4 regions of the Streptomyces sp. NPDC036813 genome follow, and region 4 is predicted to be linked to each of the others. Evidence: riboswitches for the same ligand, from Rfam matches in the RefSeq annotation. Region 4 holds a riboswitch; each other region holds the start of a gene.
The links. Region 4 has a riboswitch for cobalamin ahead of metE (5-methyltetrahydropteroyltriglutamate--homocysteine S-methyltransferase). Riboswitches for the same ligand answer to the same signal wherever they lie in the genome.
Positions count from the first base shown of each region.

Region 1: another riboswitch for cobalamin. It lies ahead of ACZ67Q_RS12165 (cobalamin biosynthesis protein); the one in region 4 lies ahead of metE (5-methyltetrahydropteroyltriglutamate--homocysteine S-methyltransferase).
Region 2: another riboswitch for cobalamin. It lies ahead of ACZ67Q_RS15260 (CbtB domain-containing protein); the one in region 4 lies ahead of metE (5-methyltetrahydropteroyltriglutamate--homocysteine S-methyltransferase).
Region 3: another riboswitch for cobalamin. It lies ahead of ACZ67Q_RS08730 (ribonucleoside-diphosphate reductase subunit alpha); the one in region 4 lies ahead of metE (5-methyltetrahydropteroyltriglutamate--homocysteine S-methyltransferase).

Region 1 is NZ_JBVJPV010000004.1:478,755-482,938, forward strand. It holds gene cobN (cobaltochelatase subunit CobN) at 1-869, opposite strand, end outside; gene ACZ67Q_RS12160 (cobyric acid synthase) at 866-2,374, opposite strand; gene ACZ67Q_RS12165 (cobalamin biosynthesis protein) at 2,371-3,312, opposite strand; cobalamin riboswitch at 3,422-3,563, opposite strand; gene ACZ67Q_RS12170 (hypothetical protein) at 3,688-3,909, opposite strand; gene ACZ67Q_RS12175 (inorganic phosphate transporter) at 3,944-4,184, opposite strand, start outside.
Region 2 is NZ_JBVJPV010000006.1:180,956-185,139, reverse strand. It holds gene ACZ67Q_RS15270 (class II glutamine amidotransferase) at 1-437, shown strand, start outside; gene ACZ67Q_RS15265 (GAF and ANTAR domain-containing protein) at 528-1,223, opposite strand; cobalamin riboswitch at 1,345-1,487, shown strand; gene ACZ67Q_RS15260 (CbtB domain-containing protein) at 1,524-1,745, shown strand; gene ACZ67Q_RS15255 (CbtA family protein) at 1,765-2,517, shown strand; gene ACZ67Q_RS15250 (histidine phosphatase family protein) at 2,585-3,175, opposite strand; gene ACZ67Q_RS15245 (SOS response-associated peptidase) at 3,234-3,977, opposite strand; gene ACZ67Q_RS15240 (CASTOR/POLLUX-related putative ion channel) at 4,082-4,184, opposite strand, start outside.
Region 3 is NZ_JBVJPV010000003.1:256,795-260,978, reverse strand. It holds gene ACZ67Q_RS08730 (ribonucleoside-diphosphate reductase subunit alpha) at 1-2,129, opposite strand, end outside; cobalamin riboswitch at 2,253-2,377, opposite strand; gene ACZ67Q_RS08725 (GNAT family N-acetyltransferase) at 2,430-2,936, opposite strand; gene mctP (monocarboxylate uptake permease MctP) at 3,010-4,184, opposite strand, start outside.
Region 4 is NZ_JBVJPV010000002.1:653,365-657,548, reverse strand. It holds gene ACZ67Q_RS07020 (hypothetical protein) at 1-1,048, shown strand, start outside; gene ACZ67Q_RS07015 (hypothetical protein) at 1,067-1,417, shown strand; cobalamin riboswitch at 1,416-1,644, shown strand; gene metE (5-methyltetrahydropteroyltriglutamate--homocysteine S-methyltransferase) at 1,798-4,116, shown strand.

The DNA.
Region 1 (4,184 bases), on a different contig from region 4:
GAGAACGGCACGGTGATCAGCCGGCCGTCGAACTCCGGGATCGCGACCTGCATCGCCGCGTCCATGGGGGACAGGGCCGCGTCCGACTCCTCCCAGGCGCTCTTCGACGAGGTCAGGCAGAGCCCTTGCAGCACCGGGACGTTCAGCTCGGCGAGCGCGCCGATGTCCCAGGCCTCCTCGTCGCCGCCCGCGGACGCCTGCGAGGCGTGCGTGCCGCCGGCCGCGAGCACGGTGGCGACCAGCGCGTCGGCCCGCGTGAGGAGTTCGTACAGCCCGGCGTCCGCGCCGCGCAGGGAACCGCAGTACACGGGCAGCGCGTTGGCGCCCTGCGCCTCGATCGCCTCGCACAGGGTGTCGACGAAGGCGGTGTTGCCGCTCAGTTCGTGGGCGCGGTAGAAGAGCACGCCCACGGTCGGACGCCCGTCCTCCAGCGGGTACGAGCCGTGGACACCGTACTCCGGCATCTTGCGCGGCTCCTCGAAGCCCTCACCGGTCAGCAGCACGGTGTCCGACAGGAACCGCGACAGCTCCAGCAGGTTCTCGGGGCCGCCCTCGACCAGGTACCGCAGCGCCTCGGCGACCACGCCGGCCGGCACGCTCGACTCGGCCATCAGCTCGGCGTCGGGGACGGCCTCGCCGCCCAGCAGCACCGTCGGGACGCCGGACGCCTTCAGCGCGGCGAGCCCGTCCTCCCAGGCCCGTTTGCCGCCCAGCAGCCGTACGACGGCCAGGTCCGCGCCGTCGAGCAGGCCCGGCAGTTCGGCGGCGACGTCGACGCGGGTGGGGTTGCCGATCCGGTAGTCCGCGCCGGAGGCCCGGGCCGCCAGCAGATCCGTGTCGGCGGTCGACAACAACAACACTGTGCTCATGCGGGCGCTCCCGGTGGAATGAAAGGCAGTCCTTGCGGCGCGCCGGACTCGATGAGCCGCCACAGCGCGTCCGTGTCCGCGTGCTGTTCGATGAGGTCGCCGAGCCGGTCGAGCTGCTCCTCGCGCAGCGCGGCGAAGGAGGTGTCCGGCGCGGGCACGAAGCGGCGGCCCGCGGCGGCGGCCACCTCGCGCAGGAAGGCGCGGCGGAAGCCGTCCGACTCCAGCGAGCCGTGCCAGTGGGTGCCCCACGTCTCGCCGACGCGGCAGCCGTCGAGGAAGGGCTCCCCGCCCGTCACGGAGGCGACCCCGTGGTGGATCTCGTACCCCTCGACCCGTTCGCCGAGGGCTTCCCCGACCGGCCGGGTGAGGGTCTTCTCGCGGGCGAACCGCACCCGCACGGGCAGGATGCCGAGCCCGTCGACCTGTCCCGCACGCGACTCGACCTCGTCCTCGATGTGCTCGCCGAGCACCTGGAAGCCGCCGCAGATGCCGAGGACCGGGCGGCCTTCGGCGGTCCTGCGCACGAGGGCGTCGGCAAGTCCCCGCTCCCGCAGCCACTGAAGAGCCCGCACGGTCCCGCGCGTGCCCGGGATCACCACGAGGTCCGCGTCGGCCAGCTCCTCCGGACGGTCCACGAACCGCACGACCACGCCCGGTTCGGCGGCCAGCGCGTCCACGTCGGTGAAGTTGGACATCAGCGGGATCGCGCAGACGGCGACCCGCAGCACGTCCTCGCCGACGGGCGGGGAGACGGCCGACTCGCGGACGGTGCCGCGCAGGGACACCCGCAGGCCGTCCTCCTCGTCGATGCCGAGCCCGTGCCGGAAGGGCAGGACGCCGTAGGCGGGCCGCCCGGTCAGGCCGTGCAGCATGTCCAGGCCCGGCTCCAGCAGGGAGACGTCACCGCGGAACTTGTTCACCAGGAACCCGGCGACCAGTTCCTGGTCCTCGGGCGAGAGCAGGGCGACGGTGCCGAAGAAGGACGCGAAGACACCCCCGCGGTCGATGTCGCCGACGACGAGCACGGGCAGCCGCGCACCCCGCGCGATGCCCATGTTCACGATGTCGGTCCGGCGCAGATTGATCTCGGCCGGCGAGCCCGCCCCCTCGCAGATCACCGCGTCATACGTGCCCCGCAACTCGGCCAGGCACTCCAGGACCGTGCCGAGCAGCTGCTGCTGGCGTCCGCCGTGGTAGCCGCGGGCGCTCAGCTCACCCACCGGCTTGCCCAGCAGCACCACCTGGCTGCTCTGCTCGCCACCGGGCTTGAGCAGCACCGGGTTCATCAGCGCGGTCGGCTCGATCCGGCAGGCCTGGGCCTGCATGGCCTGCGCCCGCCCGATCTCGGCGCCCTCGCGGGTGACGAAAGAGTTGAGGGACATGTTCTGCGCCTTGAAGGGCGCCACCTTCACGCCCTGCCGCACCAGCCACCGGCAGATCCCTGCGGTCACGACGCTTTTTCCGGCGTCGGAGGTGGTGCCGGCGACGAGGAGACCGCCGTTCATCGATCACGCCCTTTCCCGATGAGGCGTGCGCCCGCGCACACGCCGAGCGCAAGCCAGCTCACGCGCCGGGACAGCCGTACCGCCCGGCGGATGTCGGGGGTGGTGACGGCGCGGCCCCGCGTGTTCAGCACGGGCCGGTGCTCCACCCGTCCGCCGTACGACAGGGTGCCGCCCAGCCGCACGCCGAGCGCGCCCGCGAAGGAGGCCTCCACAGGGCCCGCGTTGGGGCTCGGGTGCTTCGCCGCGTCCGTCCGCCAGGCCCGCACGGCACCGCGCCGGTCCGGGCCGGTGAGCACGGTGAGGACGGCGGTCAGCCGGGCCCCCGGCCAGCCGGCCACGTCGTCGAGGCGGGCGGAGGCCCAGCCGAAGCGCCGCAGCCGCGGTGACTTGTGACCGACCATCGCGTCCAGGGTGTTGACCGCCCGGAACCCGAGCAGCCCGGCCACCCCGCCCACGGCGCCCCACACCAGGGCGCCCACGACGGCGTCGGAGGTGTTCTCGGCGACCGACTCGACCACGGCCCGGGCGATCCCGTCGGCGTCCAGCGCCTGCGGGTCCCGGCCGCACAGATGGGGCAGCCGGGCCCGCGCCGCCTCGACATCCCCGGCTTCCAGTGCGCGCCCGATGGCGCGGGCCTCGCGCGCGAGCGAAGTCCCCCCGACCACGGACCAGGTGGCGGCGGCGGTCAGGGCGACGGAGGCGGCGGGGGAGCGGCGTACGGAGCGGGCGGCGACGGCCCCGAGGGCGACGGCGCCGCCGGCGCAGACGGCGGTGTGCAGGGCGCCCCAGCCGCGGTGGTCGCGCCACAGGGTGCGCTCGACGGCGCCCGCGGCCCGTCCGAACACGGCGACCGGGTGCCCGCGGCGCGGATCACCGAGGATGAGGTCGCCGAGGAGGCCGGCGGCGGCGCCGTACGCGAAGACGCGCTCGGCTCGCACGGGGCTCAGCCCGCCGTGGGGTCGGGCTGGGCGTCGCTGATGGGCCTGGTCCTCAACCGGCAGCCGCACATGGCGTCATGTCCTCACTCAGGGTGTCCGCGCCCTGGTTCGAAGGAGATCGGCGGTGAGAGTTCCTGGCTCCCGGGGTCGTTCAACCCCGGTGACAGTGGCGGGACCGCGCCGGACTTCCACCGGCTTCCTCTCCTGCCGCCGCAACTTGGCTCCGGCAGTCCACCACGGCTGTTCGAGGGCCGTCAACTTGCCCTTGACCTGGGGCGGAGGAGTGTGGGCAGGCCCACACGGAGGCGACCTGCCAGGTCACAGCGGAACGCGGGGTGCCGCTCGGGCACCCCGCGTCCTGTGTGGTGAAGCCGGTCAGGCGACGATCAGGCTGATGCCGTACGCCACCGCCGCCGCGCACGCCGCGAAGCAGGCGTACGCGCCGGTGACCGCGAGGGCGGCCGAGCCGCCCTGGGCCTGAGCCCGCTCGCGGCGGGACAGGCCCATGATGCCGAGGGTGAACAGGGCCACCAGACCCACGGTGACCACGAGGCTGACACCGAAGACGGAGCCGAGGGCCGACCAGTCGATCTTCATGCTGCTTCTCTTCCTTCGTACCCGGGAGCGGCGGTCAGACGGCCGGGGCCGGGTTCGCGGTGGCCGGCTGCTCCGCCGTCGCGGCGGCGGGGGCCGGGATGGTGGCCGTCAGGCCGTCCGTGACGGCGGGGCCGGCGGCCGGGGGCGGGGTCACGGCGGCGATCGCGGTGGTGACCACGCCGGCCGGCTCCTCCTCCACGGCGTTGACGTTGGTGTGGTCGACGACCTCGCGGCGGGAGATCTTCCAGATGCCGAAGCTGGCGGCCACAAGGAAG
Region 2 (4,184 bases), on a different contig from region 4:
GGCACGACGGCGATGTCACCACCGGCATCCGGCAGGCCGCCCGCTGGATCGCCGCACACCTGCCCGTCTTCGCCATGAACCTGATCCTCATCACCCCGCAGGAGCTGTGGGCGCTGCGCTACCCGGACACCCACGACCTGTACGTCCTCCAGCGCCCGGCGGGCGGCGAGCACGGCAGCAGGCACCTCGACCACAGCGGCAGCGGCGGCCGCATGCGCGTCCACTCCGAGCCCCTCGCCGACCACCCCGCCGTCGTCGTCGCCAGCGAGCGCATGGACGACAACCCGCACTGGCGCCCGATGGAATCCGGCGAACTGCTCCACGTCGGCCCCGACCTGCACACCTCCCACCGGGTCGTCCTGCCGGACCCGCCGGCACACCAGCTCACCCTCGACGACCTGCATCCGGACGCCGCAGCCTCGCAGAAGGCCGCCTGACCGAGTCCGGACCGCGGCGACACCGCGCTCCGCACGCATCGTTCGGTCACGGCGACAAGAGAGCGACCGTCGCCCCGGTCGGTACGCGGCTCAGTCGGCCCGAGGGCGCGGGGTGCGGACCTGCTGGGCGACGTCGCGGAGTTTGACGTTGTGGTGCTGCGACAGGCGGCGCAGCACGCCGAAGGCCTCCTCCTCGCTGAGGTGGTGGCGTTCCATGAGGATGCCCATGGCCTCGCCGATGGCGTGCCGGGTCTCCACCGCCTGCTCCAGCTGGTCGATGGTGCGGGTGCTCGACAGGACGACGGCCGCGTGGGAGGCCAGCAGCCAGCCGGCGGTCTCGAACTCCTCGGTGAAGGCGCCGGGGCGGCGGGAGTACAGGTTCAGCGCGCCGAAATCCTCGTCCTCGGTGTACAGCAGGACGCCGGTCATGCTGCCGACGCCGAGCTCCCGGGCCGCCTCGGAGTACCGCGGCCAGGACGGCGACGGCGTGGTCATGTCCGCGATGCGGAACACCCGCTCCCCGCTGCCCCTGCGGCGGGCGAGATCGAAGCAGGGCCCCTCACCCAGCTCGGCCTGCAACCGGTCGGACTCCTCGACCATGTCGCCGCACGCTGCCAGCGTGATCGCCTTGCCCTTGCGCACCGCCAGGATGCCGGCCGCGTCACAGCCCTCCACGAGCCGTACCGCCGATTCCGTGATCCGGTCCAGTGTCCCCTGCACCGAGTCCTGGGCCAGCAGATCCCTGGCCAGCTGGGCCATCTGCTCGGCGTACTCCCGCCAGTCCATCCACACACCCGCCTCGCTCGCCCCTACGCCCACCCTAGTCCCGTCCTGCCGCCCGCACCGCCGCCTCCGGCCAGGGCCCGAGAGGGAGATCACGCCGGGGGGAGGCGGTCTTGGCCGTGCACGCGTCACACGGTACGGTCTGTCCGATATCGACGACGGCGAGACGGAAGCCGGTGGGAAACCGGCACGGTCGCGCCACTGTGTGCGAAGCCCTCAGGAGAGGCGTTCGCGAGTCAGACCCGTGGCCGTCGTCCAGTGCACCACCGAGATGGGACGCGAACTCCCAGAGGAGGCCCTGCCATGGCGCAGCACGTCGCCCAGCCGTCTGCCACCACCCCCGCCGTTCCCGCCACGCTGCCGCTGAAGGCGATCGCCCCCTGGGCCGTCTTCTTCGGTGTCCTGATGCTGGTCCTGCTGTACTTCGTCGGCGCCGAGCAGGGCGCCACCTCCGTGTTCAACGGCACGGACGTCCACGAGTGGGTGCACGACGCCCGCCACCTGCTCGGCTTCCCCTGCCACTGACGTCAGGGACGCCGCACCCATGAACTCCGCAACGGTGAGAAACCTTCTCGTCCGGGGCATGCTCGCCGGCCTGGCCGCCGGCGTGCTCGCCCTCGTCGTCGCCTACCTCCTCGGGGAGCCCAGCGTCGGCAAGGCGATCGCCTTCGAGGACGCCCACTCCCACGAGCACGAGATGGAGGTCGTCTCCCGCTCCCTGCAGTCCACCGCCGGTCTCGCCACCGGTGTCCTGGTCTACGGGGTCGCCTTCGGCGGTATCGCCGCGCTCGCGTACGCCTTCGCGCTCGGCCGGGTCGGCCGCTTCGGTCCCCGGGCGACCGCGCTGCTGCTGTCCGGCTGTGCGCTCCTGACCGTCTACGTCGTGCCGTTCCTGAAGTACCCGGCCAACCCGCCGTCGGTCGGCGACCCGGACACCATCGGCAAGCGGACCACCCTCTACTTCCTGATGATGCTGCTCAGCGTCCTCCTCGCGGTCGCCGCCACCATGGTGGGCAAGCGGCTCGCGGGCGGCCTGGGCACCTGGTGGGCGACCGTGGTCGCGGTGACCGCGTTCGCCGCGGTGATCGGCCTCGCCTACCAGTTCCTCCCCGTCGTCGACGAGGTGCCGAAGGACTTCCCGGCCGCGCTGCTGTGGCGGTTCCGGCTGTCCGCGCTGGGCATCCAGACCGCGATGTGGGCCGGATTCGGCCTGCTCTTCGGCGAGTTGGCCGAGCGCCTGCTCCAGCCCGAGCCGGCGAAGACGGGCACCGGACGAGCGGTTCCGGCCGCGCGCTGATCCGTTCCGGACGGCACAGGGCCCCGCGCAACCACGCGGGGCCCTGTCCGTGGTGACCGGCGCGGACTCAGCCCGGGGGCGGGCCGTCCGTCGCGGTCAGGTGCCGCCCGAGCCGCAGATTCCAGCGTCCGGAGCGTCCGCTCAGCTCGGTGGCGGTCAGCGGCGGTACGTCGAGCCGCCAGAAGGCCGCCGGGCCCAGTGCCAGGGCGTGCACCACCGCGGCCCGTACCACCTCCGGCTCGACCACGACGAGGGTACGGCCGTCGAAGTCCCGCACGGTGTCCAGCCAGCGGCCGACCCGCGCGCACAGGTCGTGCACGGACTCACCCCCGTGCGGGGCGCTGTCCGGATCGGCGAGCCAGCGGGTCACCGCCTCCGGCTCGGCCGCCGCGACCTCCTCCAGCGTGAGACCGCGCCACCGGCCCACGTCCCAGGCCGCCAGCTCCGGCGCGGGCACGCCGTCGAGGCCGAGCGCCTGCGCCGTCTGCCGGCAGCGCACGCCCGGTGACGTCAGCACACGGGCGGCAGCAGGAAGGGACCCGGCTGCCTTCCGGGCCCGGGCCGCCCCCACGGCGTCGATCGCGTCACCGTCGTCGAAGCGGGCCTGCCGCAGCGCCGGGCTCGACGCGGGCGAGACGAAGAGGACACGGCTGGTCACCTGGCTGCTCCGGCGGTGGCTGTCACGGGCCTCGAAGATATCGTCCGCGAGGGCGGGACTACGGCGTGGCCTCGTCCAGGAGCTGCGGGCCGTTGTTGCGGGTGTTGTTCACGGCGGGGGAGACGGGGCGGGCGTCGAGGTGGCCGCCGGCGGGCTGGGTGAGCAGGGCGCGCAGTTCCCCGGCGTCGTCGTGCCGGGGGTCGAGCCAGGCGGCGTAGTGGTCCGGGGTGAGGGCGAGCGGCATGCGGGGGTGGACCCGGCCGGCCGCGTCGGTGGCCTCGGTGGTGATGATGGTGCAGGTCGTGAGCCAGGCGGCGGGGTCGTCGTCGTTGTCGACCTCGGGGTTGCGCCAGTACGCGTACAGGCCGGCGAGCGCCATGATCCCCCCGTCGGCGGGGTGGATGAAGTACGGCTGCTTGCGCTTCTTGCCGGTGGTGGCGTCCCTGACCTCGGTCCACTCGTAGAAACCGTCGGCCGGGAGCAGACAGCGGTGCCGGGCGAAGGCGCGGCGGTAGGCGGGCTTCTCGTGCACCGTCTCCACGCGTGCGTTGATCATCCGGGAGCCGACGGACGGATCCTTGGCCCAGGACGGCACCAGTCCCCAGCGCAGCGGCCGCAGCTCCCTGCGCGGGGGTGCGCCGGAGCTCTCCGTGCGCGGAGCGCGTTCCAGGACGCCGTAGACGTCGTCGGTCGGGGCGACGTTCCAGCTGGGCGCCAGGGTCTCGTCGGGGCGCCACTCGGCGACGTCGAAGAGGTGGCTCAGGTCCTGCGGACTGCGGGTGGAGACATAGCGGCCGCACATGGGGCCACTGTGCCACGACGTCCTGCCCCTGCGAGAGACCTGGGGAGTCGCCCTGCGCATGTCGCCGGTGCAGCCCCCCGGGGCGTGCCGGACCACGCGGGGGGTCACCGCGTCGGCGGCTCGGTGGCGTCCCGGGACTGTTCGGCCCCTTCCCCAGGGCCGCGTTCCTCTCCGCGTTCGTGCCCGGCGTCGCGGCTGCGCGGAACG
Region 3 (4,184 bases), on a different contig from region 4:
TGCGCCTGGTCCAGGAACGGGGTCCGGGCCGCCGCCATGTCGATCAGGCCGCGCTGCGGGATCTCCCACGCCGTGCGGTACAGCCGCCGTACGTCCTCGGGGATCCAGGCGAAGTCCTGCACCGAGCCGCTCGACTCGCGCAGCGCCTCACGGGTGCGGGCGTCCCACACGCCGAGCTGCTTCAGTTCGGCGACCAGATAGGAGTTCACCTGGAGGAACTCGCCGGACAGCGTCTCGCGCTTGAACAGGTTCGACACCTGCGGCTCGATGCACTCGTACACGCCCGCGATGGAGGCGATGGTGGCGGTCGGCGCGATGGCGAGGAGCAGGGAGTTGCGCATGCCGGTTTCGGCGATACGGCGGCGCAGTGCCTCCCAGCGCTCCGGCCAGGTCAGTTCCACGTCGTAGTGGTCGGGGTGCAGCACGCCGCGCGCGGTGCGGGTCTTCTCCCAGGCCGGCAGCGGGCCGTTGCGCTCGGCGAGGTCGGCGGAGGCCTCGTACGCGGCGAGCATGACGCGCTCGGCGATCCGGGTGGACAGGGCCATGGCCTCGGGGGAGTCGAACGGCAGCCGCAGCTTGAAGAAGACGTCCTGCAGTCCCATCGCGCCCAGGCCGACCGGGCGCCACTTGGCGTTGGAGCGGCCCGCTTGCTCGGTCGGGTAGAAGTTGATGTCGACGACGCGGTCGAGGAAGGTGACGGCCGTGCGGACGGTGGCGTCCAGCCGCTCCCAGTCGATGTCCCCGTCGGCCACGAACGCGCCGAGGTTGACCGAGCCGAGGTTGCAGACGGCCGTCTCACCGTCGTCGGTGACCTCAAGGATCTCCGTGCAGAGGTTGGAGGAGTGGACCACGTGGCCCGGCAGGGCCGTCTGGTTGGCGGTGCGGTTGGCTGCGTCCTTGAAGGTCATCCATCCGTTGCCGGTCTGCGCGAGGGTGCGCATCATGCGGCCGTACAGCTCGCGGGCCGGAAGCGTCTTCTTCGCCAGCCCCGCGTCCTCCGCCTTGCGGTACGCGGCGTCGAACTCCTCGCCCCACAGGTCGACCAGCTCCGGCACGTCGGCCGGCGAGAACAGCGACCACTGCGCGTCCGCGTTGACCCGGCGCATGAACTCGTCCGGGATCCAGTGCGCGAGGTTCAGGTTGTGCGTACGGCGGGCGTCCTCACCGGTGTTGTCCCGCAGCTCCAGGAACTCCTCGATGTCGGAGTGCCAGGTCTCCAGGTACACCGCGGCCGCGCCCTTGCGCCGCCCGCCCTGGTTCACCGCGGCGACCGAGGCGTCCAGCGTCTTCAGGAACGGCACGATGCCGTTGGAGTGCCCGTTGGTGCCGCGGATCAGCGAACCGCGGCTGCGGATGCGGGAGTACGACAGCCCGATGCCGCCGGCGTGCTTGGAGAGCCGCGCGACCTGGTGGTAGCGGTCGTAGATGGAGTCCAGCTCGTCCAGCGGGGAGTCGAGGAGATAGCAGGACGACATCTGGGGGTGCCGGGTGCCGGAGTTGAAGAGGGTGGGGGAGGAGGGCAGGTAGTCGAGGCGGCTCATGAGCCCGTAGAGCGCCGCGACCTCGTCCACGGAACGGACGGTGTCGTCCTCGGCGAGGCCGCTCGCCACCCGCAGCAGGAAGTGCTGGGGCGTCTCGATCACCTTGCGGGTGATCGGGTGCCGCAGGAGGTAGCGGCTGTGCAGGGTGCGCAGGCCGAAGTAGCCGAAGCGGTCGTCGGCGCGGGTGTCGACGAGGGCGTCGAGCCGCTCGGCGTGCAGCCGTACGAACGCCGCCGTCCGGTCCGCGATGAGCCCCTCGCGGTGCCCCACGGTGACCGACTCCGTGAACGACGTGACGCCCTGGGAGGCGGCCTGTGCGCGGATGGTGAGGGTGAGCAGACGGGCGGCCAGCCGGGAGTAGGCGGGGTCCTCGGAGATGAGTCCGGCGGCGGCCTCCGTGGCCAGCTCCCGCAGCTCCGCCTCGTCGGCGTGCGCCGAGCGGCCGCGCAGCGCGGCGGCGGCGACCCGGCCGGGGTCGGCGTCGGGGAGGTCGATGGTCAGCTCGGTCAGGGTGCGCAGCAGCGCGGCACCGGGACCGTCCTGCTCCCGCTCGGTGGCTGAGGCCGGATCGGCTGGCGCGATGGTCACGTGGGGCTCTCCCTCGCTCGGCACGGGGCCTCGGCGAGGGCAGGGGGCAGCACACGAGCGCACGCGGCGTCGCGTCCACCGGCCCATTCCACGAGGCCCGGACGTCAGGGCACGCCGGCCGGGTGGCCGGGTGCACTGTCGGCAGGTCCTCGGACTGGACCAGCGTGCGCGAAGCACGCATGTACACCGTTGCGGGACAGTTCCGGATTCGCACCGGATTCCCCTGCGACGACAGCGAGCATGAGCATACATCTAGTGCCGGGCTGTCGCGTCACCCCCAGATGTTGTGTTGCGCTGATCTCACAGCGTCAACTCGTAGGTGAGGAGCATGATGTCGTCGAGGTCGGGGAGCGGGTTCCAGTCCCGCTCGGGCGTACGGACGAAGCCCAGCCGTTCGTAGAGGCGGTGGGCGGTGACCATGGTCCGCTGGGTCGACAGAACGATCGCTCCGCAGCCGTCGACGGCCCGGGCCCGGTCGATGCAGGCCCGCACCAGCGCCTCACCGGCGCCTTGGCCGCGAGCCGCGCGGGCGACGGCCAGCATGCGGATCTCGGCCTCGCCGGGACGCGCGATGTCGGCCATGGGGCCGCCGGCCGGTACGAAGGTGACGCCGCCGAGAAGGGTGTCGTCGGCCGTGGCGACGAGCACCTCGGCCGCGGCGGCACGCTTGGCGACGTCGCGCAGCTCGCCGAGGTACTCGTCGCTCTCGCCGAAGTCCAGGAGCCCGTCCTGGAGATAGGCCTGGGCTGTGATCTCGCCGAGGGCGGCGTGTTCATGGGGTGCGACGGGCCGGATCACGATGTCCATGACGGTGAGTGTGCCCCACGGGTACGACGACGGGCCGCCGGTTTTTCTCCGGCGGCCCGTGCGCGTGGGTTGCTCAGTGACCGGCGCCCGCCGTGGCCGGGGGGAGTTCGGTCTGGACGCCCGGGTCGCCGGCGTCCGCCGTGTAGTCCTCCGGCCGGGTCTCGTCGACGCCCTCGGGGGCCTTGACGGCCTTCAGGACGAGCGTGAGGACCACGGTCACCGCGACGTTCAGCACGAACGCCGTGAGGCCGATGTAGCCGATCTCGCCGATGCCGGGGATCTCCTTCGCGGAGCCGCCGAAGTGCTTCTGCGTCGGCGAGGCCACCCCGTACGCGGCCAGCGTGCCGTAGGCCATGCCGACCGCCCAGCCCGCCAGCAGTGCCCAGCGGTGGAACCAGCGCGTGAACAGGCCGCCGACCAGGGCCGGGAAGGTCTGCAGGATCCAGATGCCGCCCAGCAGCTGGAAGTTGATCGCGACCGTCTTGTCCATGGTGAGGACGAAGACCAGCGCGCCCACCTTCACCAGCAGGGAGACGATCTTGGAGACCTGGGCCTCCTGCTTCGGCGTGGCGTCCTGCTTGATGAAGTCCTTGTAGATGTTGCGCGTGAAGAGGTTCGCCGCCGCGATGGACATGATGGCCGCCGGGACCAGCGCGCCGATGCCGATCGCCGCGAACGCGATGCCCGCGAACCAGTCCGGGAACATGTCCTCGAACAGCTGCGGGATGGCCAGCTGGCCGTTCTGCACCTTGACGCCGGCCGCGATCGCCATGAAGCCGAGCAGCGCGAGCAGGCCCAGCATCAGGGAGTACAGCGGCAGGATCGTGGTGTTGCGCCGGATCACCTCACGGCTCCTGGACGACAGGGTCGCGGTGATCGAGTGCGGGTACATGAACAGCGCGAGCGCGGAGCCGAGCGCCAGCGTCGCGTACGTCCACTGGCCGGCCTCCGCCGGGGCGAGCGCGCCGCGCGGCTTGCCGGTGGCCGGGTTGACCTGGCTGAACGCGTGGCCCGCCTTGGCGAAGATGTCGTCGAAGCCGCCCAGCTTGATCGGGATGTAGATGATCGCCACCGCGATGACGATGTAGATCAGCGCGTCCTTCACGAAGGCGATCAGCGCGGGGGCCCGCAGACCGGACGAGTAGGTGTACGCCGCCAGCACGCCGAACGCGATCAGCAGCGGCAGGTCCTTGACGAACCAGTTGGTGTTCTCGCCGCCGCCGACGCCCATCACGTCCAGCACGGCCT
Region 4 (4,184 bases):
CACGGGCTTCTTCATGCGAGGCGCTGCGGCGAGCGTCCCCGACACCAGCCCTGACCCGGCGGTCGTGGCCTGCGGTCCCACGGGAATACCCAGCGGAAGCTTCAGCTGGGACGTGGACGGGTCGTACGGAGACTGGTACGGGGGTCACGAACTGGGCCACACGTTGGGCAGGCGCCATCCGGGATTCTGCGGGGAGACCGCGGACGACCTCAACAACTACCCCTTCCCCGCCGGACAGCTGTCCAAGACCGATGCGGGGTTCGCGGGCTTCGACGTCGGCGATCCGGCCAACACCCGACCCATGACCGCCATGCCGGGCATCCAGTGGCACGACATCATGACCTACTGCGTTCGGGAGTGGCCGTCCGTCTACACCTACGAGGGGATCCGGAGCCGCCTGGTGGCCGAGAACGCCCTGCCGTCGTTCGCCAACGGTGGCGGCGGCCCTGCTCCCGGACAGACCGTGGTCAACGTCGTCGGCACCGTGAACCTGACGCAGGGCCGGGGAAGAATCGCCTTCGTCAATCCGGCTCCGAACGTGTCACCCACCGCCCCGGTACCGGACAGCCCCGTAACGCTGCGGTTCACCACCGCGGACGGCGTCGTGGTCGAAGAGCACGGCGCACCGGTCAAGCTCGACTCCGAGCTCGCCCCCGACGAGGACCGAGTCGGCATCGTCGACGCCACGGTCACCGCCGGCCCGGAGGTGTCCGCGGTCGAACTGGTCGTCGGCGGGGCCGTGGTGGACACCTTCCGTGCCGGGGCGGCACCACCGATCACGCGTGCCGTGCGTACCGAGCTGGTCGACGGCCGGAGGTTGAGGGTCGCAGCCGACCTGGTGCGGCCCGCCGAGGAGGGCCACACCTTCACCGTCCAGCTCAGCGATGACGAGGGCCGGACCTGGCAGACGGTCGGTGTGGGGCTCAAGACGCCGTCCGTCACCCTGGATCCGAGCCAGCTCGACTCCGGTCAAGAGCTGTTGGTACGCGTCATCGCGACCAACGGCTTCACCGCCGTGGTGGGACCCAGCGAGTCGTTCGTGATCTGATCCACGACACTCCGGGGCATGACGTCGGCCGATGGGCGACGTCATGCCCCGGCGAGCGTCACGGTGGCCGGGAGACGGGTCTCGTTCCGCACAAGTCCGACGCTGCCGAGACAACGCTGCCGGGACAATGCGGGACCGTTCCGGCACCCCCGCCCGCACCGCATCCGCACGGACATCGGCGTCATCGAGACGATCACCGCCGCGGTCGAGATGGAGGAGACTCTCTACGAGCTGCGGCGAGCACAGCGCCGGCGGGAAAGCGCCTGTGCGGCGGGCCTCCTGCCCCGTGGCCTGCGCGGTACGAACGTGATCCGCCTCACCGTGCAGATATTGAGCGTCCCGCTCTCTTCTCCCACGGTCACCCCCTAGGCTGGCCCGTGCAGCTGGTTCGCCCCGTCCGCCAGGCGGGATGCGTCGCAAGAGGGAACCCGGTGGGAATCCGGGACTGCCCCGCAGCGGTGAGCGGGAACGACCGCCGTCATACGCACTGGGCCCGGGGAGGGCCTGGGAAGCGACGGCCAGTAGGTGTCTCGTACGACTTCGTACGACGAGACGTGCCCGCGAGTCCGAAGACCTGCCAACTGCCCGTGTGCGAACCACTCGTGCGCGGACATCCCGGTGACCTCGAGGGCGGGTCGGCGAACACACCGAACGGACGGCCGTCGGCCGGCACCGTCCGGCATGTTGTTCCTTCGCGTCCTCACCCCGTTTCCGGGATCTCAGGGATTCATCTCGCGAAGGAGATCTCCGTGACCACCAAGCCCGCAGCCGCGGCAGCACGGGCCACCGTGTACGGCTACCCCCGCCAGGGACAGAGCCGGGAACTGAAGAAGGCGATCGAGGGTTACTGGAAGGGCCGCATCACCGCCGACGCCCTCCACGCCACGGCCGCCGACCTGCGCCGTACGAACTGGCAGCGGCTCGCCGAGGCCGGCATCGACGAGGTGCCCACCGGCGACTTCTCGTACTACGACCACGTCCTGGACACCACCGTCATGGTCGGCGCCGTCCCCGCCCGCCACCGGGACGCCGTGGCCGCCGATCCGCTCGACGGGTACTTCTCGATGGCCCGCGGCACGCAGGACGTCGCGCCGCTGGAGATGACCAAGTGGTTCGACACCAACTACCACTACCTGGTGCCCGAGCTGGGTCCGGACACGGTCTTCGCCGCCGACGCGAGCAAGCAGGTCGACGAGCTGAAGGAGGCGCTGGCACTGGGGCTCACCGCCCGGCCCGTGCTGGTCGGCCCGGTCACCTACCTTCTGCTGGCCAAGCCTGCACCCGGCACATCGCCCGACTTCGAGCCGCTCACCCTGCTGGACCGGCTGCTGCCGGTGTACGCCGAAGTCCTGGCCGACCTGCGCGCCGCAGGAGCCGAGTGGGTCCAGCTGGACGAACCCGCCCTCGTCCAGGACCGCACACCGGCCGAACTCGACGCCGCCACCCGCGCCTATCGAGACCTCGGCGCCCTCACCGACCGGTCCAGGCTGCTCGTCGCGTCCTACTTCGACCGGCTCGGCGAGGCCCTGCCGGTACTCGCCAAGGCCCCGGTGGAGGGCCTGGCCCTGGATTTCACCGAGGCCGCCGCCGCCAACCTGGACGACCTCGCCGCCGTCGGGGGTCTGCCCGGCAAGCGGCTGGTGGCCGGAGTCGTCAACGGCCGCAACATCTGGGTCGACGACCTGGCCAAGTCCCTGTCCATCCTGGGCACTCTGCTCGGACTGGCCGACCGGGTCGACGTCTCCGCCTCCTGCTCCCTGCTGCACGTCCCGCTCGACGCGACCGCTGAACGGGACATCGAGCCACAGATCCTGCGCTGGCTCGCCTTCGCCCAGCAGAAGACACGCGAGGTCGTCACGCTCGGCAGGGGCCTCGCCCAGGGCACCGGCACGATCACCGCCGAACTGGCCGCCAACCGGGCCGACCTCGCCTCACGAGCGGGCTCGCCCATCACCCACGACCCGGCCGTGCGGGCCCGCGCCGCCGCGGTCACCGACGCCGACACCCGCCGTTGCCGGCCCTACGCCGAACGCGCCGCGGCCCAGCGGGCCCACCTGCGCCTTCCCCTCCTTCCGACCACGACCATCGGGTCCTTCCCGCAGACCGGCGAACTGCGCACGGCACGCGCCGACCTGGGCGCCGGCCGCATCGACGCAGCAGGCTACGAGGAACGGATCAAGGCGGAGATCCAGGAGGTGATCGCCTTCCAGGAGAAGACCGGCCTGGACGTCCTCGTGCACGGCGAGCCCGAACGCAACGACATGGTCCAGTACTTCGCCGAGCAGCTCACCGGCTACCTCGCCACCCGACACGGCTGGGTCCAGTCCTACGGCACCCGCTACGTCCGCCCGCCCGTCCTCGTCGGCGACATCTCCCGCCCCGAGCCCATGACCGTGCGCTGGACGACGTATGCCCAGTCCCTCACCGACCGCCCGGTCAAAGGCATGCTCACCGGTCCGGTCACCATGCTCGCCTGGTCCTTCGTCCGCGACGACCAGCCCCTGGCCGACACCGCCCGTCAGGTCGCCCTCGCCCTGCGCGACGAGGTCAACGACTTGGAGGCGGCGGGCACTTCGGTGATCCAGGTGGACGAACCCGCGCTGCGCGAGACCCTGCCGTTGCGCGCGGCCGACCGTCCGGGCTACCTGGACTGGGCGACGGAAGCCTTCCGGCTGACCACCGGCGGGGTGCGCCAGGACACACAGATCCACACCCACATGTGCTACGCCGAGTTCGGCGACATCGTCCAGGCGATCGACGACCTCGACGCCGACGTCATCAGTCTGGAGGCCGCCCGCTCCCACATGCAGGCCGCCCGCGAGCTCGCCGCCCACGGCTACCCGCGCGAGGCCGGACCCGGAGTCCACGACATCCACTCCCCCCGCGTCCCGAGCGCCGAGGAGGCCGCCGACCTGCTCCGCACGGGCCTGAAGGCCATTCCCGCCGAACGGCTCTGGGTCAACCCCGACTGCGGCCTGAAGACCCGCGGCTGGCCCGAGACCCGCGCCTCCCTGGAAAACCTGGTCGCCGCAGCCCGCACCGTGCGAGGGGAGCTGTCCGCCTCGTGAACTGACCGGACGATGCTTGGGCCGGGGCGCCACGAGCGAGCACCCCGGCCCGGATGAGCCCGCCGGGT